Regions from separate parts of the Rhodococcus sp. NPDC003348 genome, predicted to be linked through region 2. Evidence: riboswitches for the same ligand, from Rfam matches in the RefSeq annotation. Region 2 holds a riboswitch; the other holds the start of a gene.
What was found. Region 2 has a riboswitch for cyclic di-AMP ahead of ACWDU4_RS17655 (transglycosylase family protein). Riboswitches for the same ligand answer to the same signal wherever they lie in the genome.

Region 1 (14,492 bases), on a different contig from region 2:
CAAGAACATCGTCGCCACGTTCGGTGAGTTCAAGCCGGACTTCATCCTCTCCGTGCCCCGCGTGTTCGAGAAGGTGTTCAACACCGCCCAGCAGAAGGCGCACGGTGAGGGCAAGGGCAAGATCTTCGACATGGCCGCCGAGGTGGCCGTGCAGTGGAGCCAGGCACAGGACACCGGCGGCGCCGGGTTCGTGCTGGGTCTCAAGCACACCGTGTTCGACAAGCTGGTTTACAGCAAGCTCAAGGCCGCGCTTGGCGGCCAGTGCCAGCTCGCGATCTCGGGCGGTGCGCCGCTCGGCGCCCGCCTCGGCCACTTCTTCCGCGGCCTCGGCGTCACGATCTACGAGGGCTACGGCCTGACCGAGACCACCGCCGCGATCACCGTCAACACGCCCGGCAATCAGAAGATCGGCACCGTCGGGAAGCCGTTGGCCGGCAACGCCGTTCGCATCGCCGAAGACGGCGAGATCCTGCTGTCCGGCCCGGTGGTGTTCACCGGCTACTGGCAGAACGAGGCCGCCACCGCGGAGGCCATCGTGGACGGCTGGTTCCACACCGGCGACCTCGGGTCACTCGACACCGAGGGCTACCTGAGCATCACGGGCCGCAAGAAGGAGATCATCGTGACCGCCGGCGGCAAGAACGTCGCCCCGGCCGGTCTCGAGGACTACCTGCGCGCCCACCCGCTGATCAGCCAGGCGCTCGTCGTCGGCGACCAGAAGCCGTTCATCGGTGCCCTGATCACGATCGATCCGGAGGCGTGGCCGGGCTGGCTCGAACGCAACGGCAAGCCCGCCGGGTCCAGCATCACGGACCTGGTCGCCGACATCGACCTGGTCGCGGAGGTGGACGCCGCGATCGCCGAGGCGAACAAGCTCGTCTCGCACGCCGAGTCGATCAAGAAGTACCGCATCCTGCCGCTGGACTTCACCGAGGAGACCGGCGAGCTGACCCCGACGCTCAAGCTCAAGCGCAACGTCATCCACCAGAACCGCGGCGCCGAGATCGAGGCCATCTACAGCAAGTAGCGGCTTCGCCGCCCGTGCGCCTTTCCGGTGGCTCCGGCCATCGGAAAGGCGCACAGGCGCGGCAGCACCTACAGCAGTCCGGAGAGCTTGGCGGCCAGGACATCCCACCTCCACTGCTCGGACACCCACTTGCGGCCGGCGACGCCCATCGCCGCGGCCCGGTCGCGGTCCACGAGCACCGAGATCACCGAATCCGCCACCGCGGACACCGACCGGCCGTTGACGACGTGCCCGGTCTCGCCCTCGCGCACCGTCTCCGGCGCGCCCCCGGAGTTGCCCGCGATCACCGGAACACCTGTCGCCGACGCCTCCAGGTACACGATGCCCAGTCCCTCGACGTCGAGCCCCGCGCCGCGAGTGCGGCACGGCATCGCGAACACGTCGGCGATGGTGTGGTGCGCGGCGAGTTCCGCCGCGGGAACCCCACCGGTGAACACCACGTGCTCCTCCACGCCGACCTTGGCCGCCAGTCGCCGCAACGACTCCTCGTACGGCCCGCCACCGACGATCACCAGCACCGCGCCGTCGATCGATCGCCGGATCCGCGGCAACGCGCGGATCAGCACGTCCTGTCCCTTGCGCGGCACCAGGCGAGACAGGCAGAGGATCGTCGGCCGCTCCCCCAGCCCGTACCGGCAGCGCAGTTCCGCGCGCGCCGCCGGATCCGGCCGGAAGGTCTCGCTGTCCACCCCGGGCGGGACGTGCTCGAGCCCGGCCCGCGGCCCGAACGCCGCGGCGAATCGGCGCCGGGTGTACTTGCTGACGTACGTGATCGCGTCGGTGGTGTCGCCGATCCGGCGCAACGACTGCCGGGCCCCGGGCAGCATCGACCACCCGACCTCGTGTCCGTGAGTGCTCGCCACGATGCGCTCCGCGCCTGCTCGCCGCAGGTGCGGACCGAGCAACGCCAGCGGCGCGGCGGCGCCGAACCACACGCTGTCGCAGCCGTGGCTGCGCACGAGCTTCGCGGCCTTCCGTGCCACCAGCGGCGTCGGCAGCATCAGCGTCGTGGGATGACGGACCACCTCGAACGGCTGCGCGGCATCGAACCTGGTGTGACTGTCGCCGCGCCACCGCGGCGCATAGACGACGAGTTGGTCGGCCGGCAGCGCGGCCGTCAGGGATTGCAGGTAGGACTGGATGCCGCCCGGTCGCGGTGGAAAGTCGTTCGTCACCAACAGGGTTCGGCGCATGCCTCCACCGTATTCGGTGGCCCTCCCTGCGGGCGCCCCGGGTCGGCGACGGATCGCCGGCACCGGGGTCGAGGTTCCGGGCGCCGGGGTCAGGACACCCGTTCGGTGAGCCAGGAGCCCCACTGCGCGACCATCTCCCGCCCGGGCACCCCGAGTACCCGGCCGATCCGTTCGTCGACCACGGTGGCGTCGACAGGCCCGGTCGACAGTTCCCGGTACAGCGCCCGCAGCCGGTCCTCCCCGAACCGGTCCGCGACGAATGCCGCGACCGTCCACGCCGACTCGTAGGCGGCCAGCGCCCGTTCGCCCCCGGCGGCGAAGTCGGCGTCGGAAGGCAGCCTCACCGGCGGTCCGTGCACCGCGACGGCCGCCGACACCGTCGGCGCGGCGGTGCGGACGTCGACACCGCCGCCGGTGTCACTGTTGGGGACCCGGTGGCCGACGTAGTCGGCGAAGCCCTCGAGCACCCACATCGGGGATCCGTCCCGCGTCTCGGCGCGGGTGGCGACGTGTGTGAGTTCGTGACGGAGCACCGACCGGCGCGTGCTCTCGGTGAGACGTTCACCCGCGGTGGGGCTGAAGACGATTCGCTGCCCGGTCACGACGTCCGAGTCCGGGGTCACGGCGTCGGAGACCGCAACCGCGGCGATGTCGGAACCGCTGTGCGCGGCGCCGACCTGCTCGGCGAACTCGTCCTGATCGGCGGTGACGACCACGACCGCCCGCCGCGACCAGTCGGTACCCCACACGTCACCGACGGCGGGTACGGCGGTGACGAGTTCGGCCGCGACCGCGTCCACCCGGTCCTGCTGCCACGGGTGACCGAGCACCACGGAGGTGGCCCCGCCGGTGGTCACCGACCGGGCCACCACCGGACCGAAATCCCAGGGGCCACGCCAGGTTCGCCGGTCGTACTCGGGCAACGGTCGATCGGAGACCAGTTTCCACGTGTCCCCGCGCCGCGCCACCACCAGCGAGACCGGTTTGCGCGTCGGGCCGAGGTCCGCACCCTCGATCGCGTAGCGCAGATAGACCTGCGGAGCCCAGACGTCGGTGGCCTGCAACTGTTCGGCCAGGTCGCTCGGCACCGGCGTTTCCGGGCCGCCGCCGATCTCGTAGCCCCAGTCCGCGAGTGGCACCGCCGCCAGGTTGCCCATCCGCCGCACCTCGGCGGCGAGGAACTCCGGCATCGCTCCGGGGTCGAACAGCTCCGCCAGTGCCGACGCGTCGCCGGCGCGAGTCGCTCCGGCCCATCGGTCGAGCAGGTCCTGGACGCCGGCGCGCCGAGCCTGTTCGAACGGGCTGACCGCGGCGGTGGACGGTGCCCCAGAGCCGGGTTCGGCGGAATTCTGGTGCAGCACCAGGCCCGCGGCGCCCGCGACGACGATCAGCAGGCCGGAGAACGCGAGCGCCTCCCAGGTCCGGATCCGGCGACGCGGCGACCGCGGCGCATCCCCCTGTTCGATGGTCAGTACCGGCGGGCGCCGTAGAACGGGTAGGCGTCGAGCGGTGCCACCTTCACCGGGACGCCGAACGTGGACGCGTGCACGATGTTGCCGTTGCCGGCGTACATGCCCACGTGCGAGGCGTCGGAGTAGTACAGCACCAGGTCGCCGGGCTGCAGGTCCTGCTTGCGAACCGGGGTGCCGCCTGCGGCCTGGGCCTGGCTCGACCTGGGCAGCGACTTGCCGATCTGCTTGTAGGCCCACACCATCAGGCCGGAACAGTCGTAGCCGTCCGGCCCCGTCGCGCCCCAGACGTAGGGCTTGCCGACCTGGGTCAGGGCCGCCTGCAGTGCGCTCGAGTTGGCACCCGGGACCAGGCCCTTGAGCACGATCGCGGGATCGTATCCGGGAGGGAAGGCGGAACCGGCGAGCGTTGCCTTCTCGGCGCTCGTCAAGGCCGCAAACGCCTGGGTGACCTGCCCGATCTGCTCCTGCAGGTCGCTCTGGGTGCGCTGCAGGTCGTCGCTGATCGAGCGGGCGTGCTCGGTCGCCGTCCGCGCGTCGTCGGCGGATCGCCGCGAGGCCTCCTCGGCCGCGACGGCCTCGTCACCGGCCTCCTTGAACTTGCGCACCTGGGCGGCGGTGTCGGTGGAGAGCACGCTGAGCGTGGACATCTGGTCGAGCAACTGCTGCGGCGAGTCGGAGACCATCACCGCGAACAGACGGTTGACCCGTCCGCCCTGGTAGTTGGCGATCGTCAACCGGTCCACGGCCGGCTGGAACTGGGCCATCGTCGCGCGCGCCTCGTCCAGGCGGCGCTGATCCTGCTCGTGCCTGAGCTCCGCATCCCGCTGGACGGAGAGCTTGGAGTCGAGGTCGATCTGCGCGTTGTGCATCGCCTCGGTGGCCTGCTCGGATTTGCGCGAGAGATCGGACAGACGCTCGAGCGCCGCGGTCGGGTTGTCGATGGCGGGATCGGCTGCCGCCGGGCCGATGCCGACGGCGACGAGAGCGACGGACAGGACACCGGTTGCGAGTGCGGTGGATCGCTTCCTCAGTGACGCCACGAACCGGGTGCTCCTGTTCTTACTCGCGGAAAGGTCTCGGCAAGGTTACGGAACGGCATACGACGGTGTCCACCCCGGCCAAATCGTGACATTGCCTCGCGCGGGCGCCGTCCTGCGCAAACGGCGACGGGCCCGGCGATCCGTGCTGGATCGACGAGCCCGTCGGAGTGGCAAGTGCCACACGCACGCCGTGGCCCTTCCCCGGCCACGGCGTGCGGGATGTCAGTAGCGGCGTGCGCCGTCCATCGGCATCGAGGAGATCGGGGCGCGCTTGACCGGAGTACCGGAGGTGGCGGCGTGGATGACCTCGCCGTTGCCGGCGTAGATGCCCGAGTGCGAGCCGCCGTAGAAGGACACCACGTCACCGGGCTGCAGGTTGCCGGTCGACACCGGGGTGCCGGCCGCAGCCTGGTCGTAGCTCGTGCGGGGCAGGTTCAGACCGGCCTGCTTGAAGGCCCACTGCACGAGGCCGGAGCAGTCGAAGGCGTCCGGTCCGGCTGCACCCCAGACGTAGGGGGCGCCGATCTTGCTGGCAGCGGCCTCGACGGCCTTCTGGCCTGCGGTGAGGACCGGAGCGGGAACGAGGGCCGGGGCGCCGGGCGCCGCCGGGAGCTGCGGGAGGCCGGGGATCTCGATGGTCTGCGCCGGAACGCCCGGGATGTCGAAGGTGCCGACGCCGGGGACCGTGACGGGCTCGGCCAGTGCGGGCGCCGCGGTGGCCGTGATCGCGCCGACGGTGAAGATGCCGGCGACGGCGACGCGCCGCGCCTTGGAGCTCAGTGTTGCCACGAAAGGAGGTGCCTTTCTTCCATTCCTCCGCCGACCGAGTTAGCTGACGGGTTCGGGCTGGGAAGATCAGCCCTACCCGACGGCACGCGGTGTGCGCTCCGACGGGATTCACCCCAGTGGAAACGTGGGTTCCCGGCACGATTCCCTTGCGGGACATCGTTTAGGCGGTACCTCGCGATGCTGCGCCGGTGTGGCGCTGCAAGACTCCGCAAGGTCTCAACGAGATTACGAAGCGCACCCGGCAATGTCGACCCGAACGAGACCGACAACCGGTCAAATCGGGCAATTTCGACACTGGACGACCGTCAGGCAACGCCCGGATCACGAAGCGATAACGACCGACTGGTCTGTGCCGGATCGACGGCGGGCACCAAGCGCAGTCGGGGCACCAGCCCCGCGTCGGCGAGCGCCGCCATCGCCGCTCGTTCATCCTGCTCAATACTCATGCGGGCCACCACACCGGACCGCGCGGTCTGCGTCGAGTCCTCGGGCGCCGGGTAGCCGAGGAGCACGGTCACCACACAGTCGCCACAGGCGATGTCCCGAACCGCACACCGGCTGCAATCCACGATCATTGTGACCCTCGTCTCACTCGCGCCGAACCGGCGTGTCATCCGGCCTCTCCGACGGAAGCTAGCGAGTCGCTCCGACAGGTTGGTGGGGACAGGCCGGCCGGGGCTGTCGGCACCCCCGCCTAGCCTGTGCCCCGTGAGTTCCCGCGACGCCACCGCACGCCAGCTGACGTTCGACGAGCTGGACACCCCGCTGCGGGACACCACGTTCGTCGTCGTCGACCTCGAGACCACCGGCAGCAACTCCGGCGACGACGCCATCACCGAGATCGGCGCGGTGAAGGTCCGGGGCGGCGAGGTGATCGGCGAACTCGGCACACTCGTCGACCCGGGCCGCACCATTCCTCCTTTCATCGCGCAGCTCACCGGAATCACCACGGCGATGCTCGTCGACGCACCACGGATCGAACAGGTACTGCCCAGTTTCCTCGAGTTCGCCCGCGGCGCCGTCCTGGTCGCCCACAACGCCCCGTTCGACATCGGATTCCTGAAGGCCGCGGTGTCGCGACACGACCTCGCCTGGCCGCCGTTCCAGGTGCTGTGCACGGTCAAGCTCGCCCGCCGGGTGCTGTCCAGGGAGGAGGCGCCGTCGGTGAAGCTGTCCGCCCTGGCGGACCTGTTCCAGGTCAGCACCCGGCCCACGCACCGCGCGCTGGACGATGCCCGCGCCACCGTCGACGTGCTGCACGCCCTGATCGAACGGGTCGGCAATCTCGGGGTGCACAGCTACCCGGAGCTGGTCGACTACCTGCCCAACGTCTCGGCGGCCCAACGCGGCAAACGGGGCCTGGCCGCGCACCTGCCCCGGACCCCGGGCGTCTACCTGTTCCGCGGCCCGTCGGACGAGGTCCTCTACGTCGGCACGGCGGTAAATCTGCAGCGTCGGGTCCGCGGCTACTTCACCGGGTCCGAGACCCGCGCCCGAATGAAGGAGATGGTGGCGCTCGCCACCCGGGTGGACCACGTCGAGTGTGCACACGGACTCGAGGCCGGAGTGCGCGAACTGCGACTGCTCGCCGCGCACGCACCCCCGTACAACCGGCGCTCGAAGTTCCCCAAGCGCGCGTGGTGGATCACCCTGACCGACGAACCGTTCCCCCGGCTGTCGATCACCCGCCGCGCCGGCGTCGACGCCCTCGGCCCGTTCACCAGTCGCACCGACGCGACCGAGGTCGCCGCGACCATCACCGAGTCCTGTCGACTTCGCAGCTGCACCAAGAAGATTCGCCGCGACCAGGTCCACGGCCCGGACTGTCCGGACGAGGCGGTCGGCGGCTGCCCCGCCGGGAACACCCCGCAGGATTCGGAGCAGTACGGCGCCGCCGTCGAAGTCGTGCGTGCCCTGATTCGCGGTACCGACGACGACCCGCTGCACCGACTGCGCACCCGGATCGGCGAGCTGGCGACGACAGAACTGTTCGAGAGCGCGGCCCGGCTGCGTGACCGCACCGCCGCGCTGGGCATCGCACTGCGCCGCGGTCAGCGGCTGGCCGCTGTCGCCGCGGTCGACGAACTGATCGCGGCGCGGCCCCGCGACGGCGGCGGGTGGGAATTCGCGGTCATCAGGGCGGGCCGTCTCGCCTCGGCCGGGGTGGCCCCGCGCGGGGTGCCGCCGATGCCGGTCGTCGACGCGTTGGCGCTGTCGGCCGAGACCGTGCTGGCCGAACCGTCACCGCTGCGCGGCGCCACCGCCGGTGAGGTCGGGCTGATCGCGAGCTGGCTCGACTCCCCCGGCATCCGGATCGTGCGCACCAGCCACGGGTACGGGGAGCCCGCTCGCGGCGCGGGAGCCTGGCAGCAGTGGTGCGCGCTGGCCCGCGGGGCGGGCTCCCCGGCATCCGGGTCCTAGTCTGATCAGGCCCACCCCATGTAATAAGGAGCGAGATGATCAACGCCATCGTCCTCATCCACGCCGAGGCGAACCGGATCCCCGAGACCGCTCAGGCCGTTGCCGACATCGCCGGTGTCTCCGAGGTGTACTCGTGCGCGGGCGACGTCGATCTGATCGCGATCGTCAAGGTCCGTGACCACGAGCAGATCGCCGACGTCGTCACCGGCGCGATCAACAAGGTCGCCGGAGTGCTGCGCACCACGACCCACATCGCGTTCCGCTCCTACGCGAGCGCCGACGTCGAGGCCGCCTTCTCCATCGGCGAGTGAACGACGACGGGGACCCTCGCCCGGTCCGTCCGGGCGAGGGTCCCCGTCATCCCTCCAGCTGTTTCGTGGGCGGCCTCAACCGGCCAGGCGTGCGCTCACCGCGACCCAGCGGTCCAGCAGTGCCGCGGCGGCTCCGTTGTCGATGACGTCGACGGCACGCTGCATGCCGGCACGCAGTGCGTCGTTCAGGTCGCCGCCCAGTCCGGAGTAGGCGGCGATCGCGCCGCCGGCGTTGAGCACCACGGCGTCGTGCACGGCGCCGCGCTCACCGGCAAGCACCGCCCGCGCGATCACCGCGTTCGCCTCGGCGTCCCCGCCGCGCAGGGCGTCGAGGGGAACCCGCTCCACCCCGAGCTCGGTGGGATCGATCCGGTCCTCGCGGACCGTCCCGCCGTCGACGACGAAGACGGTGCTGGTTGTCGAGGTGGTGATCTCGTCGAGTCCGTCGTCGCCTCGAACCACCAGCGCGGTCACGCCCCGACCGGCGAGCACGTCGGCGACCACCGGCTGCAGGTCCGCGAACGCGCACCCGATCAGTCCCGCCCGGGGCCGGGCCGGGTTCGTCAGTGGCCCGAGCACGTTGAACACGGTCGGGATACCGATCTCCTTTCGCGGCCCGGACGTGAACCGGAACGCGGGATGGAAGGTCGGGGCGAAGCAGAACCCGATCCCGACCTCCCGCACGCACTGCGCGACCGCGTCCGGGTCCAGGTTGATCCGCACCCCGAGCGCCTCGAGGACATCGGCGCCGCCGCTCTTGGACGACGCGGCCCGGTTGCCGTGCTTGACCACCCTCACACCGGCCGCCGCGACCACCACCGACGCCATCGTGGAGATGTTGACGGTGTGCTGCCGGTCGCCGCCGGTGCCGACGATGTCGACCGCGTCGGTGTTGCCCGCGGCGGGGTCGCCGAGGTCGAGGGTGCGCGCGTGCGCGAGCATCGCGTCGGCGATCCCGGTCACCTCGGACGGGGTGGTCCCCTTCATCTTCAGAGCGACACCGAACGCGGCGATCTGGGCGGAGGTGGCGTTGTCCGACATGATCTCGCTCATCGCCCACGAGGCGGTGGCCGCGTCCAGATCCCGTCCGTCCGTCAGAGCGCCGAGCACCTCGGGCCACGTCCCCATTCCAACCGCCTCTTCGTCGTCGCTGTGATCCGGATGAAGCTTAGTCAGTGCACGGTTCCGTACCCGTGGCGGTTCCGCAGCTTCCCGACGGGCCCTGCGACCGGATGTCAGTCGGTGCCACCGGAAGGCTGAAGGGCGTCCCACCCCACGGCCGTGCCTCCCGCCCTCTGCGCCAGTCCCGCCATCCGCGACTTCTCCTGGGCGCAGTGCAGCGCGTCGAGGACCTGGGTGCGCACGAGAGTGACGGACACGAGTGCATCGTCGGTCGACACCTCCGGTGGGTGCGGGGGCGTCTGCGAGACGGTGTAGCCGTCCTGGGCCGCCAGCTCCGCGGCCCGCTGGACACCCTCGGCCGGCAGCCTCAGGTGGTGTCGCAGAACCACCTCCTCCTCCGCCGCCCACGCCGGCGCCGTCGCGGCCCCGCGGTCGAGCGCGGTGCTGCACGCCTCGGCGTCGTCGAAGCTCGACGCGACCACCACGAGGTCGGTTCGGTCACGGTCGAGCGGTGCGGTTCGTCGTCGTCCGAAAAGGGTGTGCCACCAACGTGCCCGAGTCATGAACCCACCCTCCCACGAGCCTCGACCTGCACAATCGCGGGCTCGGGCATACTGGAAACCGCCCACGACGCGCCCATGTCGGACCCGGGTGGTCCTCGCGTACGACAACGCGTCATACTTCCTTCTGTGACGAGCGCAGTAGGGACCCAAGGATCCGCAATCACCCAGCGCGTGCACTCGCTGAACCGGCCGAACATGGTCAGCGTCGGCACCATTGTCTGGCTGTCCAGCGAGTTGATGTTCTTCGCTGGTTTGTTCGCGATGTATTTCGTCGCGCGCGCGCAGGCGAACGGCAACTGGCCGCCGGAGCCCACGGAGTTGAACCTGGCACTCGCCGTGCCGGTCACCGCGGTGCTCGTGGCGTCGTCGTTCACCTGCCAGATGGGCGTTTTCGCCGCCGAACGAGGCGACGTCTTCGGCCTGCGCCGGTGGTACATCCTCACCCTGGCGATGGGCACCTTCTTCGTGCTCGGCCAGGCGTACGAGTACATCCATCTGGTGGAGCACGGCACGACCCTGTCGAGCAGCGCCTACGGATCGGTCTTCTACATGACGACCGGTTTCCACGGCCTGCACGTCATCGGCGGTCTCGTCGCCTTCGTCTTCCTGATCGTGCGAACCAAGGTCAGCAAGTTCACCCCCGCGCAGGCAACTGCCGCAATCGTTGTCTCGTACTACTGGCACTTCGTCGACATCGTGTGGATCGGCCTGTTCGCCACCATCTATTTCATCCGTTAGAAGCTGAACGCAGTACCCAGCCCAAGTCCGTTCAGTCCGTCCCGCGAGACCAAAGGGATACAGATGAGTTCATCCCCCCCTTCAGCAGCCGCCGACAGCGCGACTGCCACGACAGCCCGTCGTCAGCGCAAGTTCCGTCGCCGTGTCACCGGCGCCCTGATCCTGATGATGGGACTCGTCGGCGCCGGCTTCCTCGCCGCGGCGCTCACCCCGACTCCGCAGGTCGCGACCGCGTCCGACGACCAGTCGGCGCTGATCCGCGAGGGCAAGCAGTTGTACGACACCTCGTGTGTCACCTGCCACGGAGCCAACCTGCAGGGTGTGCAGGACCGTGGTCCCAGCCTGATCGGTGTCGGTGAGGCCGCCGTGTACTTCCAGGTCTCCTCCGGCCGTATGCCCGCGGCCCGCAACGAGGCCCAGGCGGAGCGCAAGGCGCCGAAGTTCGACGCCGCCCAGACCGACGCCCTCGGTGCGTACATCCAGGCCAATGGCGGCGGCCCGACCGTCGTGCGGGACGAGAACGGCGAAATCGCGACCACCTCGCTGCGCGGCAACGACGTCGCCCGCGGCAGCGAGCTGTTCCGCCTGAACTGCGCCTCGTGCCACAACTTCACCGGCCGCGGCGGCGCACTGTCGTCCGGCAAGTTCGCGCCCACGCTCGACCCGGCGAACGAGCAGCAGATCTACCAGGCGATGGTTACCGGCCCGCAGAACATGCCCAAGTTCTCCGATCGCCAGCTGAGCCCGGACGAGAAGCGCGACATCATCGCGTTCATCAAGTCCGCGAGTGAGACCAAGAACCCCGGCGGCTACGGCCTCGGCGGCTTCGGTCCCGCGTCGGAGGGCATGGCCATGTGGGCCATCGGAATTGTTGCCATTGTCGGCGCAGCACTGTGGATCGGAGCAAGGTCATGAGCGACGCCGGTCACGGCGATACGCCGAAGAACTACACCCAGGAGGAGCTCGACGCGATGAGTCGCGACGAACTCGTCACGCTGGGCACCAACCTCGACGGGGTCGATGTCGCGTTCCGTCGTGAGCGCTGGCCGGTCGAGGGCACCAAGGCGGAGAAGCGCGCCGAGCGCGCCGTCGCCTACTGGTTCGCGCTCGCCGGTATCTCCGCGATCGCGTTCATCGCGATCTACCTCTTCTGGCCCTGGGAGTACAAGGGCATGGGCGAAGAGGGCTACGGCATGTACAGCCTGTACACCCCGCTGATCGGCCTGACCATGGGTCTGGCCATCCTCGGTCTCGGTGTCGGTGCGGTGCTGTTCACCAAGAAGTTCGTGCCGGAAGAGGTCTCGATCCAGGACCGCCACGACGGCGGCTCGCAGGAGGTCGACCGCAAGACGATCGTCGCCGAGCTCGGCGACTCGCTGGAGACCTCGACCATCGGTCGCCGCAAGATGATCAAGCGCAGCCTCGGCTTCGGTGCCGGCGCGCTCGGCATCATGGCGATCATGCCGCTCGGTGGCCTGATCAAGAACCCGTGGGCCAAGGGCGACAAGTCCGACCTGTGGACCTCGGGCTGGACCCCGCAGTTCCCCGGCGAGACGATCTACCTGCGCCGCAACACCGGCCGTCCCGGTGACATCGTCCTGGTCCGCCCTGAGGACATGGACGCCGGCGCGATGGAGACGGTGTTCCCGTTCCGCGAGTCGGAGCGTGGTGACGAGAAGGCGCTCGCGCACGCCCTCAAGCGTGCTGACAACCCGGTCATGCTGCTCCGCCTGCGCACCGAGGACAGCGACCGCGCCGTCCGCCGCAAGGGCCAGGAGAGCTTCAACTTCGGCGACTACTGGGCCTACTCGAAGCTGTGCACCCACCTGGGCTGCCCGACCTCGCTGTACGAGCAGCAGACCAACCGGATCCTGTGCCCGTGCCACCAGTCGCAGTTCGACGCCCTGCACTTCGGTAAGCCGATCTTCGGTCCCGCCGCTCGCGCCCTCCCCCAGTTGCCGATTACAGTCAACGAAGAGGGCTTCCTCGTCGCCAACGGTGACTTCGTCGAGGCCCTCGGCCCCGGATTTTGGGAGCGTCGTTCATGACAACCATCACTGGCGGCCCGTCGAAGGCCGCAGCGCACGCCGCGAAGGCGGGCGAGAACCTGGACTCGCGGTACCACCTCGCGGCCGGCATGCGCAAGCAGATCAACAAGGTCTTCCCGACGCACTGGTCCTTCATGCTCGGCGAGATCGCGCTGTACAGCTTCATCATTCTTCTGATCTCGGGTGTGTACCTCACCCTGTTCTTCGACCCGTCGATGGCAGAGGTCGTCTACAACGGCGCCTACCAGCCGCTGCGCGGTGTCGAGATGTCGCGAGCCTACGCAACCACCCTGGACATCTCGTTCGAGGTCCGCGGCGGCCTGTTCGTCCGGCAGATCCACCACTGGGCAGCACTGATGTTCGCGGCGTCGATCATCATCCACCTGCTGCGCATCTTCTTCACCGGCGCGTTCCGTCGCCCGCGTGAGGCGAACTGGGTGATCGGCAGCCTGCTGCTCATCCTGGCGATGTTCGAGGGCTTCTTCGGCTACTCCCTCCCCGACGACCTGCTGTCCGGCACCGGCCTCCGCGCCGCCCTGTCCGGCATCACTCTGTCGGTCCCGATCGTGGGCAGCTGGCTGCAGTTCCTGATCTTCGACGGCGACTTCCCGGGCACGCTGATCATCCCGCGCCTGTACGTCGCGCACGTCCTCCTGGTGCCGGGCATCATCCTGGCCCTGATCGGCGCGCACCTCGCGCTGGTCTGGTACCAGAAGCACACGCAGTTCCCCGGCACCGGCCGCACCGAGACCAACGTCGTCGGCGTCCGCATCCTCCCGGTGTTCGCCCTCAAGGGTGGCGCGTTCTTCGCGTTCACCTTCGGCATCCTCGCCCTCATGGGTGGCGTCCTGCAGATCAACCCGATCTGGAACATCGGCCCGTACAACCCGTCGCAGGTGTCCGCAGGCAGCCAGCCCGACATCTACATGATGTGGACGGACGGCCTGGCCCGACTGTGGCCGGCGTGGGAGATCTACCCGTTCGGCCGCTACACGGTTCCCGCGGTGTTCGCCGTCGCGGTGATCATGGGCCTGGTGTTCGCGGTGCTGATCGCCTACCCGTGGATCGAGAAGAAGTTCACCAAGGACGATGCGCACCACAACCTGCTGCAGCGTCCGCGTGACGTGCCGGTCCGCACCGGTATCGGTGTCATGGCCGTCACCTTCTACGCGATCCTCACGATCATGTGCATCAACGACATCATCGCGTTCAAGTTCGACATCTCCCTGAACGCGATGACGTGGATCGGCCGTATCGGCATGGTGCTGCTGCCCCCGATCGCCTACTTCGTCACCTACCGGTTCTGCCTGGGTCTGCAGCGCAGCGACCGCGCGGTGCTCGAGCACGGCATCGAGACCGGCGTCATCAAGCGCCTGCCGCACGGCGAGTACGTCGAGGTTCACCAGCCGCTCGGCCCGGTGGACGATCACGGACACCCGATCCCGCTGGAGTACCAGGGCGCGGCGATCCCGAAGAAGATGAACAAGCTCGGTGCCGCCGGCAAGCCCGGCTCCGGAAGCCTGCTGTTCGCCGACCCGGCCGACGAGGCCACGGCGCTCGTCGCCGCGGATCACGAGAAGGAGCACGAGCAGCTCGCGATCCTCAAGGCGTACCAGGACAAGGTGCACGGCCTCCCCTCCTCCGAGGACGACGCCAAGCACTGATTCCGGTCAGCGCAGTCAACGGGGAAGGCCCCGAACCCATTCCGGGTTCGGGGCCTTCCCCATTTCTGCGTCGCACGGTGTCTCCTCGGCCGCGGCGCATCACG
Region 2 (14,492 bases):
CCCGAGACCCCCGGCCTTGAGGGTCGGTGCGGGATGGTCACCGAGCGCGCCGAGCAGCTCCTCACAGTGCCGGATCAGTTCCAGCGCCTCGCCGGCGGCGGCCGCGTTCACCTCGGCGATCTTGTGCTTGGTCCCGCGCACCGCGGGCGGGGCCAGCACGGACGGGTCGGTGACGGTCTCGCCGCGCAGCACCTGGCCCACCTGGTGGGGCAGTTCGACGGTCTGCTCGTCGAGCCAGGTCAGCAGGCCCGATGCCAGGAGCCGCTGCACCGGCCGATCCGGCGAGGTGCCGGGGGCCGCGTCGCGGGTCCGGCCGATCGGTGAGCTGGTGGCGAGGGTGTCGAGCAACCGTCGTTCGTCCTCGGTGAGCCCCGCCACCGCCGCGGCGATCTGATCCGCGGTCAGCGTGGTGGTGGCCGGGTCGATCCGCCAGGTGACCGCATCGCGCGCCGCCGGTGTCACCCGCAGCGCCTTGGTGCCCCACACCAGCGCCCGGTCGCGCAGCACCGTCAGCGCGCGATCCACGGCCCGCGCCGGTGCCCGGCCCGCGACCGCGTCGGCGAGCTGGTCGCGCCGCACCCCGGACTCGGCGGCGCCGTCCCGGGCGAGCAAGCCGATCAACGTGAGTTCGAGCACGCTGAGGTCGTCCGCCACCCGCAACACCGACGCCCGCTGCTCGGCGCGGGACGCCAGCACCGACAGGTTCGCCGGCGGGGGGACCGCCAGGTCCGGGCGCAGTCGCAGCAATTCCGCCAGCTCGCGGTCGCTCCGCGTGCTGAGCCAGGTCGCCAGGCTGTCGGTCACGGCGGCGGGATCGGTTTCGGTCATCGATTGTCAGATTAGTGACCTGGGCTGTACCGGATGCCGACTCGGTGTCAAAATGGCCTCGTGGCTAACAATTCGAGCAAGCGTTACGTTGATCCAGGCTGGCCGGAGCACGTCAAGGAAGGTGACCACGCGGTCACCGAGCTCTCGTCGACTCGTTCCGGAGGGTTGTCCCCGTTCGGTGAGGAGACCGAGTTCCCGCGGCCGCTGTCCGAGCTGCCCTACACCCATCCCGTCACCGTCATCAACCGCTGACCGGACCGAACGGCAGAAGGGCCCCGCACCGAAACGGTGCGGGGCCCTTCTCACGTTCTGGGTGGCTCAGCGCGGAGCGACGGACTTGAGGAAGTCGATGACCTGCGGGTTGAGCTTGGCCTGCTCGTACAGGTTCTCGATCTGCGGGTCGACGGCGATGCCGCGGGCCTTGACGGCCTGGATGGTGCTGTCGAGCGAATCGAACACGTCGGCGGTGCCGTCGGTGGTCGGGATGCTGGTGACGGCCGGGGCCGGCGCCGGCGCGGGGGTCTCGGCCGGGGCGGCCGGTGCGCTGCGCTGGGTCGGGGCGCTGGTGAGGCCGAGGCTGGAGGAGCAGGACGGCCAGGCGCCCCAGCCCTGCGAGGCGAGGACCTTCTCGGCGACCGCGATCTGCTGCTCGCGGGTGGCCTGGTTGGCGGTGGCCGCGTACTGGCCGCCGCCGTGGGCGGTCCAGGTGCTGGGGGAGAACTGCAGGCCGCCCTGGTAGCCGTTGCCGGTGTTGATGGACCAGTTGCCGCCGGCCTCGCACTGGGCCAGGCGGTCCCAGTCGGAGTCCGGGGCGGCACCTGCGGGGGCCGCGAAGGCCGCACCCGCCGCGCCGAACACCGCGGTGGTGACGACGACCTTGGCGGCGGTCTTGCGCGTGTTCGTGGGCTTGCGATGGCGTCCAGCGCTCATGGAGGTTTTCCTCTCCGCACGCGCCTGCGAGGTCAGCTGTCGGGTTCGGGCTGAGAGGTCGCCCGGCCGTGATCGCTCCGTGATCGGCGCGAAAAACGGCTTCACCCCAAGGAAGGCCGGTTGCTCGCCTCCCGGTGTCCACTGGGGACGTGGGTCCCCCGTCCTTGTCCCTGGTTTCCTCTGGGGAATCCGTTCCGCGGGACAAGGTTTGGCGCGGCGGTCCGGACTGGCCGGAACACCGACCGCTGACGACCGTACGTGGCCGATCGCGGTGAGTCACCTCCTACGAAATCGGCGTGTTTCTCGGCGTTTCGCCAGGAGAGGTGGGCGTTTTCGCAGGTCAGCTGGCCGCTGCGTGGTCGAGACCGGTCCGTGACTCAACCGTTATGTGAGGTAGATCACAAGACTTCTCGGGGGTGTCCTGGGGCTTCGAGCGGCCGCGACCCCGCGGCGCGATCAACGTCGCCGCCGCAATCACCACGAACAGCAACGGATACACCGCCGCGAAGAGCGGGACGAGGGCCGCAGGCGCCGGGATCATGAACAGCCCGATCGCGTACACGTCGTCCGGGAACCGGTGCGCCCAGCACAGCAGCGGCACCGCCAGCGCGACAGGAAGCAGCCAAGGCCTCGCCCGTCCGGCCCGCAGCGCCCGATCCAGCGCCAGGATCAGCAACGGCACGAACCACACCCAGTGGTGGCCCCACGAGAACGGAGAGACGGCGCACGAGGTGAGACCGCACAGTGTCGTGGCGAGGAGGGTCTGCCCGCGTCGGTGCGCGAGACGCGCCGAGGCCAGCCCGAGCGCGGCGAGCGCGATCGCAACGCCCAGCCACAGCAGCCGCGGCGGCTCGTCGAGGTTCAGCCACCGTGCCAGGACACCCGACGCGGACTGGTTCGCCGGCCACGCCGTCTCGCCGATCCGGGTCGAATGCCAGATCACGCCGGTCCAGTACGCCCTGGAGTCGGAGAAGATCACCGCGAAGCCGATGGCGACGGTGGTCGCGAAACCCGCGACCGCCGTCGCGGCCGCCCGCCACTGCCGGGTGAGCAGCAGATGGACGACGAACAGCGCCGGGGTCAACTTGATGCCCGCCGCGACGCCCACCCCGAATCCCCGCAACCTGCTGCCCTCGGGGCGGCCGAGATCCCACAGGATCAGCAGCATGAGCAGCAGGTTCACCTGGCCGAGCCAGATCGTGGTCCGTACCGGCTCGAGCCAGCTGAGGACCACCGTCAGCAATCCGGTGGTGACATACAGCGCGCGGTCCGTGCGGTAGCCGAGCAGACGCCAGCACAGCAGCACGACCAGGTACAGCGCCGCGAAGTTCGTCAGGTGGCCGAGCAGGGTCGTCATCTCCGGCGTGAACAGACCCAGAGGGGCGAACAGTACCGCGGAGAACGGGGGATACGTCCACCACATCCCGCCGTGCAGTGCATGGTCGTAGAGTCCGGCGCCGGTCAGGACGGTGGCGCCGCCGCTGCGGTAGACGAGCAGGTCCAGGCCGTTTCGGAAGAAGCCCCACAGTGGGTGGCCGAGCGGGACGACCCGGTCGTGGGCGACGAGGGCAGCTGCGGCGAGCACCGCGAGCACGCCGAGGAACAGGGGATGTGTGGGGAGCGACCGCCCCGCATCCGGGTCGGTGCGGGGCGGTCGGCTCATGCGGGGCTACCGGGTTGGTACGAGCGGACTGAGCGGACGTCCACGATGTCCTTGCCGAGTGGCATCAGTGAGATCGGGACCATCTTCAGGTTCGCGACGGCGAGCGGGATGCCGATGATGGTGATCGCCATCGCGACGGCGCTCAGGACGTGACCGATCGCGAGCCAGATGCCGCAGAGAACCAGCCAGATCACGTTCCCGATCAGGGACCCGACGCCGGAGGTCGGTTTCTCGACGACGGTCTTGCCGAACGGCCACAGCGCGTAGACGCCGATCCGGAACGAGGCGATGCCGAACGGAATCGTGATGATCAGGATGCAGCACAGGACGCCGGCGACGAAGTAGCCGAGCGCGAGCCACAGCCCGCCGAAGACCAGCCAGATGATGTTCAGGAGGATCCTCATGTCTTGTCCTCTCCACGTACACGCCGGCCTGCCATCAGTGCGGAGATGATTCCGAACAGGAAGCCGAGCGGACAGAGCAGCGCCAGCAGGTACAGCGCGAGTCCGGGGGTGTGGCCGGTCGCCGCGACGACGAAGATCGCGATGATCGCGACCAGGCCAAGGAAGAACAGGGCGATGGCGGCGCGGAACAGGATGCCGCCGCCGGAGGCGGGGGTGCCGTTGGTGGATTCGGTGCCGGGGGTCTGTGGTGCCACACCCCCACGTTATCCCCGGCAAACCCGAGTGCCCGGGAGGGGCACGCGGAGGTAGACTGCCGACCATCGCGTCCCACACACGGTGGGGCGCGTTCGTTTATATGGTCGTTTTACGTGGATGAGCAGGTGACGCGGTGCCTACCGGCAAGGTGAAGTGGTACGACGTTGAAAAGGGCTTCGGCTTCCTCTCCCAGGACGAGGGAGAGGACGTCTACGTCCGGTCGTCGGCGTTGCCCGAGGGGGTCGAGGGCCTCAAGGCCGGCCAACGGGTGGAGTTCGGCATGGCCGCCGGCCGTCGCGGTCCCCAGGCGCTGAGCCTGAAGGTGCTCGATCCGGCGCCGAACCTGCGCCAGACCGGTCGCCGCGACGACGCCGCTCGCAAGCACACCCCCGACGAGCTGCACGGCATGGTCGAGGACATGATCACCCTGCTCGAGGCGAAGGTGCAGCCGGACCTGCGCAAGGGCCGGTACCCGGACCGCAAGACCGCGCAGCGCATCTCCGAGGTGGTCCGCGCCGTCGCCCGGGAACTCGACAGCTGAGTTCGTCCGACTGAACGCGCGGAGCCCCCGGTCACCTGGACCGGGGGCTCCGCTGCTGTTCGGGCCTCTTACTGGACGGCTGCCGGTTCGGGCAGGTCCGGCAGGGTCTGGATCGCCCACACCGGGGCGAAGTCGCGCGACGACGGCTGCTGGATGATCACGCCGAGCAGCTGCTCGTTCTCACGCGTGGGGATCGTCACCGAGTACTTCTCGCCCGCGGTGTAGTCGCGGTATCCCTCGAACACCTCGCCGGTGCGGGGGTCGCCGAACTGGACGTTCAGTCGCCAGTCGCCCTCGGCGATGTCCTTCGGCAACGACAGCTGCAGCGACGAGCCGGCAGGCACCGGAAGGTTGGCGACAGCGAGGTCGGCGCAGCGCATGTTCGCGTCGCAGATCCCGGCGTCGACGTCGACGGTCCGGCCGTGTGCGTACGCGGTCACGGTGGGCAGCTGCTCGGGTGCGTCGCGGACGAGCATCGTGACGACCGCGGCGAGCCCGCCGGCAGCCACCAGCGCCACCACGACCACCGCTGCGAGGATCTTCTTCGTCCGGGCTTGCAAGGTCATCGGTTTCCTTGTTCTCGTTCGTACCCGCCCGGTGTGGCGGGTTCGGTGTCAGTCGGCCCGGGAGCCGGGACCGACGGGTGCTTCCTGGTTCACGTGTTCGGGGCGTTTGCCGCCGAGCCCCGGCAGCAACGTGCGGCCACGGTACGTGAGGAACGTCTGGACCAATCCGAGGACCAGCACCACCGACACGACGGTGAAGCCGATCCAGTACTCGGTGGGCAGCAGGACGCCGAGCGCGCCACCGATGACCCAGCTCAGCTGTAGCACCGTCTCCGAGCGGCCGAATCCGGAGGCGATGGACTCCTCGGGCAGGTCCTGCTGCAACGAGGCGTCGAGGGAGACCTTCGCCAGTGCGCTCGCCGCGGACGCGACGAGCGCGGCCAGGGCCGCGGTGAGCAGGCTGTCGGTGAAGGCCACGAGGATCGCCACCACCGTCACGGCCGCGGTGCACCGCAGCACGACGAGCGCGGGCCGGCCGAGCTTGAGCCGGGCGCCGGTCGCATTGCCGGCGAAGTTGCCGATGCCGGCCGCGGCGCCGACGAGGCCGAGCATCGCGGCCTGCATCCATGGTTCGTGTTCGGTGCGGGACTTCGCGACGAACGCGATGTACAGGGTGAGGAAACCGGTGAGCACGCGGATGGTCCCGTTGCCCCAGAGTCCGGTGATCGTGGCGCGGCCGAGCGGTTGGCGCCGCTTGTCCGGGGCGATCGTCTCCTTCTGCTCGCGGGTGATCACCTCGGTGACGGCGTCGTCGCCGTGGTAGGCGAGGGTCGCCGGGACCTCGCCCTCGGTGACCTCCACCCACGCCGGGATGCGCATGCTCAGGTAGGCGCCGAGAACCGTGATCGCGGCGGTGAACCACAGCACGCCGGTCGAGTGGAAGGCGAACGCGATCGCGCCCGCGATGCCGCCGGCGACGATGGTGCCGCCGATCAGGCCGAACACCGTCAGCCGCGAGTTGGTGCGCACCAGGTCGATGTCCGGGGGCAGCACGCGTGGGGTGACGGCGCTCTTGAGCACCGAGAAGGACTTGCTGAGCACCATCATCCCCAGTGCACAGGGGTACAGCGCCCAACTGTCGAAGTTGAACACCAGCAGCACCGCGAGCACGGTGCGCAGCGCGAACGAGGAGGCCAGCGCGATGCGGCGACCTCGCTGCAGCCGATCCAGGGCCGGGCCGATCAGCGGGGCGATCACCGCGAACGGCGCGATCGTGATCAGCAGGTACAGCGCCACCTTGGTCTTGTCCTCGCCGGTGGCGGCGGAGAAGAACAGGGTGTTGGCCAGTGCGACGGCGACGGCGGCGTCGGTGGCGAAGTTCGCCATCACCGCGTAGGTCAGGTGGGTCAGACCGGACTTGTCGGCGCCGTCGGCGGTCGCGGCCCGGCGGAACGTCGCGATCCCGCGGTTGGTCAGCTCCCGGCTGCGCATCGCCGCGACCCGGGTGACCGTCAGCTTGCGCGGGATCGGCGGCGGCTTCGGGCCACCGGACCGGGACGACGGCCGGATCTGCTCGGTGGGGGGCTCTCCGGCGTCGTTGCCACCGGCGGTTGCGCTCGTGTCCGTCGGGTGCAGCGGCGGCAGCGGTTCGCGGCGTCCGGACGGCCGGCGGGGCGGGTAGTTCGTGTACCCGGGATGCACCGCACCGCGGCCGGCGTCGGCGGCTGCCCGACGCCCGTCGGGTTCGGAGGGGTGGCGCGGTCCGGTCACAGGTCCAATTCTGTCCTAGGAGCCGGACAAACAACCACAGGCCCCGCTGACCGTGGCGCGGTCACGAGACGAAGCGCACATCGAAGATCGCCGGATAGAGCTTGCCGGTGATCAGGAAGCGATCGGTGCCGGGGATCGCGGCGATGCCGTTGAGCACGTCGACGCCCTTCTGTTGCTCCTCGGTCAGCAGCCCCGACGCGTCGATCACCGCCACCACCGCGCCGGTGGCGGGGTCGATCCGCACGATGTCGGTGGTCTGCCACACGTTGGCGTAGACCAGACCGTCCGCGGTGCATTCGAGTTCGTTGAGCCGGTCCACCGGCTCGCCGTCGAGGGTGACCGTGACGGCGCCGACGGAGGCGAACGTCGCCGGGTCGCGGAACGTCAGGGTGGCACTGCCGTCGCTCATCACCAGACGGTCGGGCTGCGCGCACAGGCCCCAGCCCTCGCCGGCGTAGGAGACGCGGGACCGCTCCGCGAGGGTGTCGCGGTCGCGTGCGAACGCGACCCCGTTCCGCCAAGTCAGCTGCCACACGGTGTCCCCTGCGACCGTGATCCCCTCGCCGAACATCCCGTCGGGGAGCGGGACACGGGCACGCTCGACATCGGTGTCGAGGTCGCGCGCAGCAATGTAGGAGCGGCCCACCAGTCCGGTGCCCTCGAGCAGCTCACCGCCCGACACCTCGAGCCCCTGGGTGAACGCCGCGGTGTCGTGTGGTCGGGTGCCCAGGACCTCGACGCGCAGCTGGGGCACCGAACTCGACGATCCGAGCCACGAGGAGCCGCTGTCGTCGGAGGATCCGGCAGCGCAGCCGCCGAGGGTCAGCGCCGTCGCGGCCGCGACGACGCTGAGCAGTCGGTACCGGGTCACGACCCAAGCATGGCAGCCCGAACGGGCACACCACCCACTCGATACGGCAAAATGGGGGTGTGAGTGCGCAGTCTGCCCCCGAGCTTGCCCCCGTGCGTCCCCTTCTGGCCGAGGCCGTGGAGTTCGCACGCCAGGCGCTGACCGACCTCGGTGAGGTGCACATCGGCGCACACCTCGGTGTCACCGCCGAGGACGAGAACACCGCGACCCACCGGTTCGCGGCGACCCTGCCGGGCTACCACGGCTGGCAGTGGGCGGTGGTGCTGTCCGCTCTGCCGGACTCCGATCGGGTGACGGTCAACGAGTCCGCGCTGCTGCCCGGCCCCGACGCCCTCGTCGCCCCCGAATGGCTTCCTTGGGATCAGCGGGTGCGCCCCGGCGATCTCTCGCCCGGGGACCTGCTCGCCCCCCGTGCCCACGATCCGCGACTCGCGCCGGGGTACGTCGCGACCGGCGACCCGGTCGTCGACGACCTGGCCCGCGAGGTCGGGCTGGGACGCAAGACGGTGCTCAGCCTCGAAGGCCGGCTCGACGCCGCGCAGCGGTGGCACGACGGCGACTTCGGCCCCGACTCGGAGATGGCGAAGGCCGCGCCCTCGATCTGCGCCCTGTGCGGGTTCTATCTGCCGCTGGCCGGGTCGCTGCGCGCCGCGTTCGGGGTCTGCGGCAACGAGCTGTCCGCCGACGGTCACGTGGTGCACGCCGAGTACGGCTGCGGCGCCCACTCGGACACCGAGCTGCCCTCCGGCGCCGGAACCCCGCGCTACGACGCCTACGACGACGGCGCGCTCGAGGTCGTCGAGGTACCCAAGCCCGCCGGGACCGGCCCCACCGACGCGGAGACCGGCGAGGCCGCGACAGCCGAGGTCGAGAACGCCGAGCCTGCTGCGGTCGAGGCCGTCGAGCCTGCTGCGGTCGAGGCCGCCGAGGCCGCCGAGACCGGAACGGACACGGCATCGACCGAGTGACCGATCCCTTCGGCACCGACGCGCTGCGGGCCGCGACGCTGCTCGCGTGGACGTCGTCGCCGACGCGGTTGCGGGAGGACGCGGCCACCGAGGCCGACCTCGTGCGCGGCGGCTACCGGGATCGGGTGCTGACCGAGCTGGCCCAGAACGCCGCCGACGCGGCCGAGCGGGCCGGGGTGCCCGGGCGGCTCGAGGTCCGGTTGGACGACGGGGAGTTGCACGTCGCCAACGTGGGTGCGCCGCTGGACGAGGCCGGTGTCCAGGCGCTGTCCGCGCTGCGGGTCTCCGGCAAGAGTGCGGGTGTCGGGCGCTTCGGCGTCGGGTTCACCGCGGTGCTCGCGGTCGGTGACGAGATCGAACTGCGCTCGACGACCGGATCGATCGCGTTCTCTGCGGACCGCACCCGTGACGAGATCGTCCGGGCCGGACTGTCCGAGCCCGAGTCCGGGATCCCGGTGTTGCGACTGGTGTGGCCCATCGACGCGGCTCCCGTCGCCGGGTGCGACACCGAGATCGTGGTGACGCTTCGTTCCGGACTCGACGGGGAGGCGCTCCTCGACGCGATGCCCGGCGAAGCGGTGGACCTGCTGCTGGAACTGCCTGCGCTGCACTCCATCCGAATCGGGGAACGCGAGTTCGCGCGCAGCGAAAGGGATCTCGGTGACGGTCTGACCGAGGTCTCCGTCGGCGACCGCACCTGGTGGCAGTACACCGGACCGTCGGCGCGATGGCTGGTGTCGGTGTCCGGGGGTGCGGTGCGGGCGTCGGACGGTGACGTGCTGCGCGCCCCGACCCGCTCCGACGAGGAACTGTCACTGCCCGCGCTGGTGGTGGCGAACACCGACCTGCAACCCGACCGCCGCCGCATCCTGCCGGGGGCCGCCATCGCACACCTCGCGGACGGATACGCGGAATTCGTTGCGGCGCTGCCGCACTCGCAGCGCCTGGCGTTGGTGCCGCTGCCCGGGTTCGCCCGCGGCGCGGTCGACGAGCAGCTGCGCGAGGCGGTGCTGCGTCAGCTCGCCGACCACCCGTGGCTGCCCGGTGTCGCCGGTCGCGACCTGCGCCCCGGGGACGCGACGATGCTGCCCGGGCTCGGAGACGACCTCGCGGAACTGCTCGTCGACACGGTGCCCGGGTTGCTCGCGCCCGAGATGTCGGGTCCCGGCGGGGTCCGCGCGCTCGCCGCGGTCGGGGTGCACCGGCTCGGTCTCGCCCGTCTCGCGGAGCTGCTCGCCGGCCTCGAACGCGAACCCGCGTGGTGGGGGCGGCTCTACGAGGCGCTGACGCCACTGGTGGTCGACGCCCTCGCGGTCGAGGAACTCGCCGCGATTCCGGTGCCGCTTACCGACGGGCGCACCGTCACCGGTCCGCGGACGGTGGTGCTCGGCCACGACCTCGGGTCCGCGGGGCGCGGCGTGGACTGGATTCGGCTGGTCCATCCCGACGCGGCGCACCCCCTGCTGACCCGGCTGGGTGCCGGCACCGTCGGCGCGCTCGACGTGCTCACCGATCCGGCGTTGCGGGAGCGGATCGAGGATCATGCCGACGGCCCGCCCGGGGCGGACGACTGGCCGGGCGAGAGTGGTGGCGGTGCAACCGAACTCGCGGACGCGGTGCTGCCACTGGTCGAGGCGGCCGCCGCGCAGGGTGCCCTGCCCGGCTGGCTGGGTGCGCTGCCGCTGCCCGACGAGGTGGGCGACGTCCGGCCCGCGGACGAACTGCTGCTGCCGGGCGCACCGCTGGCGACCGTGCTGGACGTGGACTCCCCGTTCGGCACCGTCGCGTCCGCCCTCGTCGAGACACACGGCGCCGAAGCGCTGCGAGCGCTCGGGGTCGGATGGGGGTTCACGGTCCTGCGCGCGGAGCTGCCGACCGGACCCGAGCACGACCTCGACGACGAATCCGACTGGTGGGCGACGCTGCCCGACGACCCCGAGGTGCTGATCGCGGTCCGCGACCTCGATCTGGTGGACCCCGACACCTGGCCCGCCGCGCTGACGCTGCTGGCGTCGCAGCCGGAGACCGCGTCCCTGCTCGCGGACCGGTCCGGGTACACGGCGTGGTGGTTGCGGCGGCACGCGCGCGTGCGGGGTGTCGCGCTGGGATCGCTGCGCGCTCCGGACGACCGCACCTTCGAGGGACTGCTGGACGTGCTGGACCATCCGGACGCCGCGACCCTGTCCGGTGCGTTGGCGGCGGACCGCGTCGAGGGCACCGAGATGGCGGAGCTGTTGCTGGGCCGGCTGGCGGATCCGGATCGGGATCCCGGCCCCGCGGTGGTCGTGCGGGCCCACCGGCTGCTGGCGGAGGCCACCGCGGCCGGGGTACTCGACCTGGACGCGCTGATGCCGCCTGCGCGGGTGCGTGCGATCGACGGCACGGTCGCCGACCCCGCCGAGGCGCTGGTGCTCGACCGGGCGTGGCTGGCGGCCGCGATCCCGGCGGATCGGTTGGTCGTCGGCGACCTGGTGTCGGTGGATGCGCTCGCGGAGCTGCTGGACCTGCCGCCGGCCTCGGAGCGGGTGCGCGGGGAGGTTCTCGGTGTGGGCCGCGCCGGCGACTGGGCGCGTGAACCGGCGGCGGTGCTCGCGTCCGTGGCGTCCGGTCGCGCGTTGCCGTCCGGCGCCGTCGTGCTGCACGAGACGCTGACGGTGCGGCTGTCCGGCGCCGTGGAGGCCGACGTCGAGGTGCCGTGGTGGGTGGACGGGTCGGGCCGAACGCACGTCGACGAACGCAGGCTCGGGCCGGGGGTGACCGGTGGGTGGTGACCCGTTCGACCAGGCGGTCCTCGACCAGATGCTGCGCTGGCGCACGCCGTGGCTGACCGACGTGGTCACCGCGATCACCCATCTCGGTGACACGCTCGTCGCGTCCGTGATCACCACCGCCATCGTGATCGCGCTGCTCGTGCGCGGTCGCCGGGTCGAGGCGGTCATGGTCGGGGGTGCCATGGTCAGCGGGTTCCTGCTGATGAGCGGTCTGAAGCTGGTCTTCGGCCGGGAGCGTCCGCCGTTCCCGGAGCGTCTGGTCGAGGAGGTCACCCACTCGTTCCCGTCCGGGCACGCGATGATGTCGGCGATCCTGGTCTGCGTGGTCGGGGCGACGGTGGTCCGGTTGACCGGTCGGCTCGGCCCGGTCCTGGCCTGCGGGCTCGCGCTGTGGACCGTCTCCATCGGACTGTCGCGGGTGTATCTGGGTGCGCACTGGCTCACCGACGTGCTGGCCGGTTGGCTGCTCGGGATCGCGTGGGCGGCGTTGTGGATCTGGGCCGCGCCGCGGGTCGCCCGGCGCGGTACACCGACCCTCCGCCGACCTGGGCCGACGAGATCTGGCGAATCGGCCCCGGAACGGGACTGAACTCTCTACCCTGACCAACTTGGACGTGTGTCCAGCGGTTTGCCGGGGAGAGAGAAGCCAATGTCGCGACGAATCCATCTGACCCGTATCGCCCTCGCGATGCTGGTCATCGCCCCGTTGGCGCTGCTCGGCTTCTACATGTGGGCGTTGTGGAACCCCGGTGACACCGTCTCGCGGTTGCCGGTCGCCATCGTCAACACCGACGCAGGCGCCGACCTCGACGGCAGCCGGCTGACCGCGGGTGCCGACGTCACCGCCGCGCTCGTCGAGGGCGGCGACGTCAACTGGCACGAGGTGACCCTCGACCAGGCCCGGGAGGGCGTCGAGGACGGCCACTACTACTTCTCGGTCGTCATCCCCGAGGACTTCAGCCGGGACATCGCCAGCGCTGCGAGTGGCGCAGGCGAGAAGGCGCGGCTCGAGGTCGTCTACAACGATCACAACAGCCTGGTCGCGACCCCTGTCGGCGAATCGGTGATGGCGCAGGTGCGTTCCGCGGTCTCGGAGACCATCGGGGAACAGTCCGTGGACCAGGTGCTGCTCGGTCTCGCCGATGTCGGCAAGGGCCTGTCCGACGCCGCCGCGGGTGCGCAGCAGCTCAACGACGGCACCGGTGAGGCCCTCGCCGGGACCACCGAACTGGCCGCGGGCAGCGTCGAACTCTCGAACGGGCTCGGCCAGGCGCATGCGGGCAGCCTCGAACTCGCCGACGGCACCGGGCAGCTGGCGGCAGGTGCGGGGGAGGCCGCCGCCGGCTCGGGTGAGCTCAGTGCCGGGCTCGGACAGCTCGTGGCAGGCACCGATCAGCTCGGGGCCGGGGCGGCGCAGATCAGCGAGGTCATCGACACCGTCGTCGGCCCGCTGGTGGACGCGGTGGTCGCCGCCGGGCTCCCGATCGCGGACGACGACATCGTCGGGCAGCTCCAGCAGCTGCGCGACGGGGCCAGGCAGATTGCGCACGAACTCTCCGATCCGAACGCCGAGTACCGCGGCGGACTGGAAGCGGCCGCCGCGGGCGCCGCAGAACTCAACACCGGTCTCGGCCAGCTCACCGATGGCGCGGGTCAGCTCGACGCGGGTGCGCGCGAGCTCTCGACCGGACTCGGCCAACTCGACGAGGGCGGCGTCCAGCTCCGCGACGGTCTCGGCCAGCTGCTGGACGGCGTCGGTCAACTCGACGCGGGCAGCGCCGAACTCGCGACCGGTCTCGCCGACGGCGCCGGCCAGGTGCCCCAGTTCACCGACGACGAGCGCGTCGCCACCGCGGGCGTCATCTCGTCGCCGGTCACCGTCAGCGCCAAGAACATCGCGCCGGCGGTGGGATTCGGGCCGGGTGCGATCCCGGCGGTGATGTCGGTCCTGCTGTTCCTGATCGGCATCCTCACCTGGTTCGTGGTGCGCCCGCCGCTGCAGCCGCACGGGCGGGTGCACGAGTCGATCATTCGTGAGGGGCTGCGCCGTTACCGGACACCCGCCGTGATCACCGTCGCCGCCGCCGCGCTGATGGCGGTGCTGTCGATGACCGTTGCGAAGGCCGAGCCGCCGAGCGCGCTGGCGCTGTTCGCTGTCATGGTGCTGGTCGGGGCGGCCGCGGTCGCGACGGCCCGGCTGTTCACGGTGGTGTTCGGGGCGGTCGGTGGCACCTTCGTCGGCCTCGGGGCCCTGATGATCCAGATCTTCGCGTTCGGCGCCGTCTACCCGATCGAGCAGATGGCCGCACCCCTGCGGTGGCTCCACGCCCTGATGCCGCTCACATACGCCCGCAACGCGATCCGCATGTCACTCGTCGGCTACTGGGGCCCCCGGTTCTGGCTGGCGATCGCGGTTCTGCTGGTGCTGGTCGCCGGGTCGGTGGCGCTGACCATCTGGTGGCGCAGCCGGCACCGGGACGAGGAGGCCGACGTCAACCCGGATCCCGACACCATCACCGAACGCTTCCCGGTGCCGACCTACTGATCCGGGGCGCGCGTCCGGCCGGAGGGAACTCAGCCGAGCCCGCGTTGCGCGGTCCGGCTGCCACGCCGGGCCGCGCGGCGCTGCAGCAGGAACAGGCCCGAGCCGAGCGCTCCGAGCGCCAGGCCGGCCCAGCAGATCGGCAGCCACGACTCCCACCGGTCGCCCGAGGTCAGGACCACGACCGTGACGACCAGCCAGGCCGCGGCGCCGATCGCGATCACCGGGCGCGGATCGGTCAGGCGATCGGGTAGGAGGGGGTCCTTGCGGGTCTCGTCCACGGACACGACGGTACCGTTGTGCCGGTCACACCGACCGCGTGCCCTAGTCTGCCGGGGGCGAGCATTGTGCTTGCACCCCGGTTACTGAGGAATGGCTGATGGCGGGAACACCGCGGATACTGGACAACTACTTCAAGATCACCGAGCGTGGATCGACGCTGA

Region 1: another riboswitch for cyclic di-AMP. It lies ahead of ACWDU4_RS22170 (NlpC/P60 family protein); the one in region 2 lies ahead of ACWDU4_RS17655 (transglycosylase family protein).

The regions. Positions count from the first base shown of each region.
Region 1 is NZ_JBSFRT010000040.1:1,200-15,691, reverse strand. Features, by position in the region: gene ACWDU4_RS22190 (AMP-dependent synthetase/ligase) at 1-1,027, shown strand, start outside; gene ACWDU4_RS22185 (glycosyltransferase family 4 protein) at 1,096-2,220, opposite strand; gene ACWDU4_RS22180 (hypothetical protein) at 2,310-3,614, opposite strand; gene ACWDU4_RS22175 (NlpC/P60 family protein) at 3,689-4,732, opposite strand; gene ACWDU4_RS22170 (NlpC/P60 family protein) at 4,955-5,521, opposite strand; cyclic di-AMP (ydaO/yuaA leader) riboswitch at 5,534-5,698, opposite strand; gene ACWDU4_RS22165 (hypothetical protein) at 5,827-6,096, opposite strand; gene ACWDU4_RS22160 (DEDD exonuclease domain-containing protein) at 6,230-7,942, shown strand; gene ACWDU4_RS22155 (Lrp/AsnC family transcriptional regulator) at 7,978-8,253, shown strand; gene trpD (anthranilate phosphoribosyltransferase) at 8,329-9,381, opposite strand; gene ACWDU4_RS22145 (hypothetical protein) at 9,489-9,938, opposite strand; gene ctaE (aa3-type cytochrome oxidase subunit III) at 10,065-10,676, shown strand; gene qcrC (cytochrome bc1 complex diheme cytochrome c subunit) at 10,740-11,591, shown strand; gene qcrA (cytochrome bc1 complex Rieske iron-sulfur subunit) at 11,588-12,724, shown strand; gene qcrB (cytochrome bc1 complex cytochrome b subunit) at 12,721-14,388, shown strand; gene ACWDU4_RS22120 (sigma factor-like helix-turn-helix DNA-binding protein) at 14,488-14,492, opposite strand, start outside.
Region 2 is NZ_JBSFRT010000026.1:37,771-52,262, forward strand. Features, by position in the region: gene ACWDU4_RS17645 (helicase-associated domain-containing protein) at 1-828, opposite strand, end outside; gene ACWDU4_RS17650 (hypothetical protein) at 889-1,080, shown strand; gene ACWDU4_RS17655 (transglycosylase family protein) at 1,147-1,758, opposite strand; cyclic di-AMP (ydaO/yuaA leader) riboswitch at 1,764-1,967, opposite strand; gene ACWDU4_RS17660 (glycosyltransferase 87 family protein) at 2,099-3,421, opposite strand; gene ACWDU4_RS17665 (YccF domain-containing protein) at 3,418-3,825, opposite strand; gene ACWDU4_RS17670 (hypothetical protein) at 3,822-4,079, opposite strand; gene ACWDU4_RS17675 (cold-shock protein) at 4,214-4,621, shown strand; gene ACWDU4_RS17680 (DUF2771 family protein) at 4,690-5,187, opposite strand; gene ACWDU4_RS17685 (MFS transporter) at 5,236-6,897, opposite strand; gene ACWDU4_RS17690 (glutaminyl-peptide cyclotransferase) at 6,959-7,768, opposite strand; gene ACWDU4_RS17695 (DUF3027 domain-containing protein) at 7,828-8,736, shown strand; gene ACWDU4_RS17700 (sacsin N-terminal ATP-binding-like domain-containing protein) at 8,733-11,507, shown strand; gene ACWDU4_RS17705 (phosphatase PAP2 family protein) at 11,536-12,096, shown strand; gene ACWDU4_RS17710 (YhgE/Pip family protein) at 12,157-14,052, shown strand; gene ACWDU4_RS17715 (DUF2530 domain-containing protein) at 14,082-14,330, opposite strand; gene ACWDU4_RS17720 (NCS2 family permease) at 14,429-14,492, shown strand, end outside.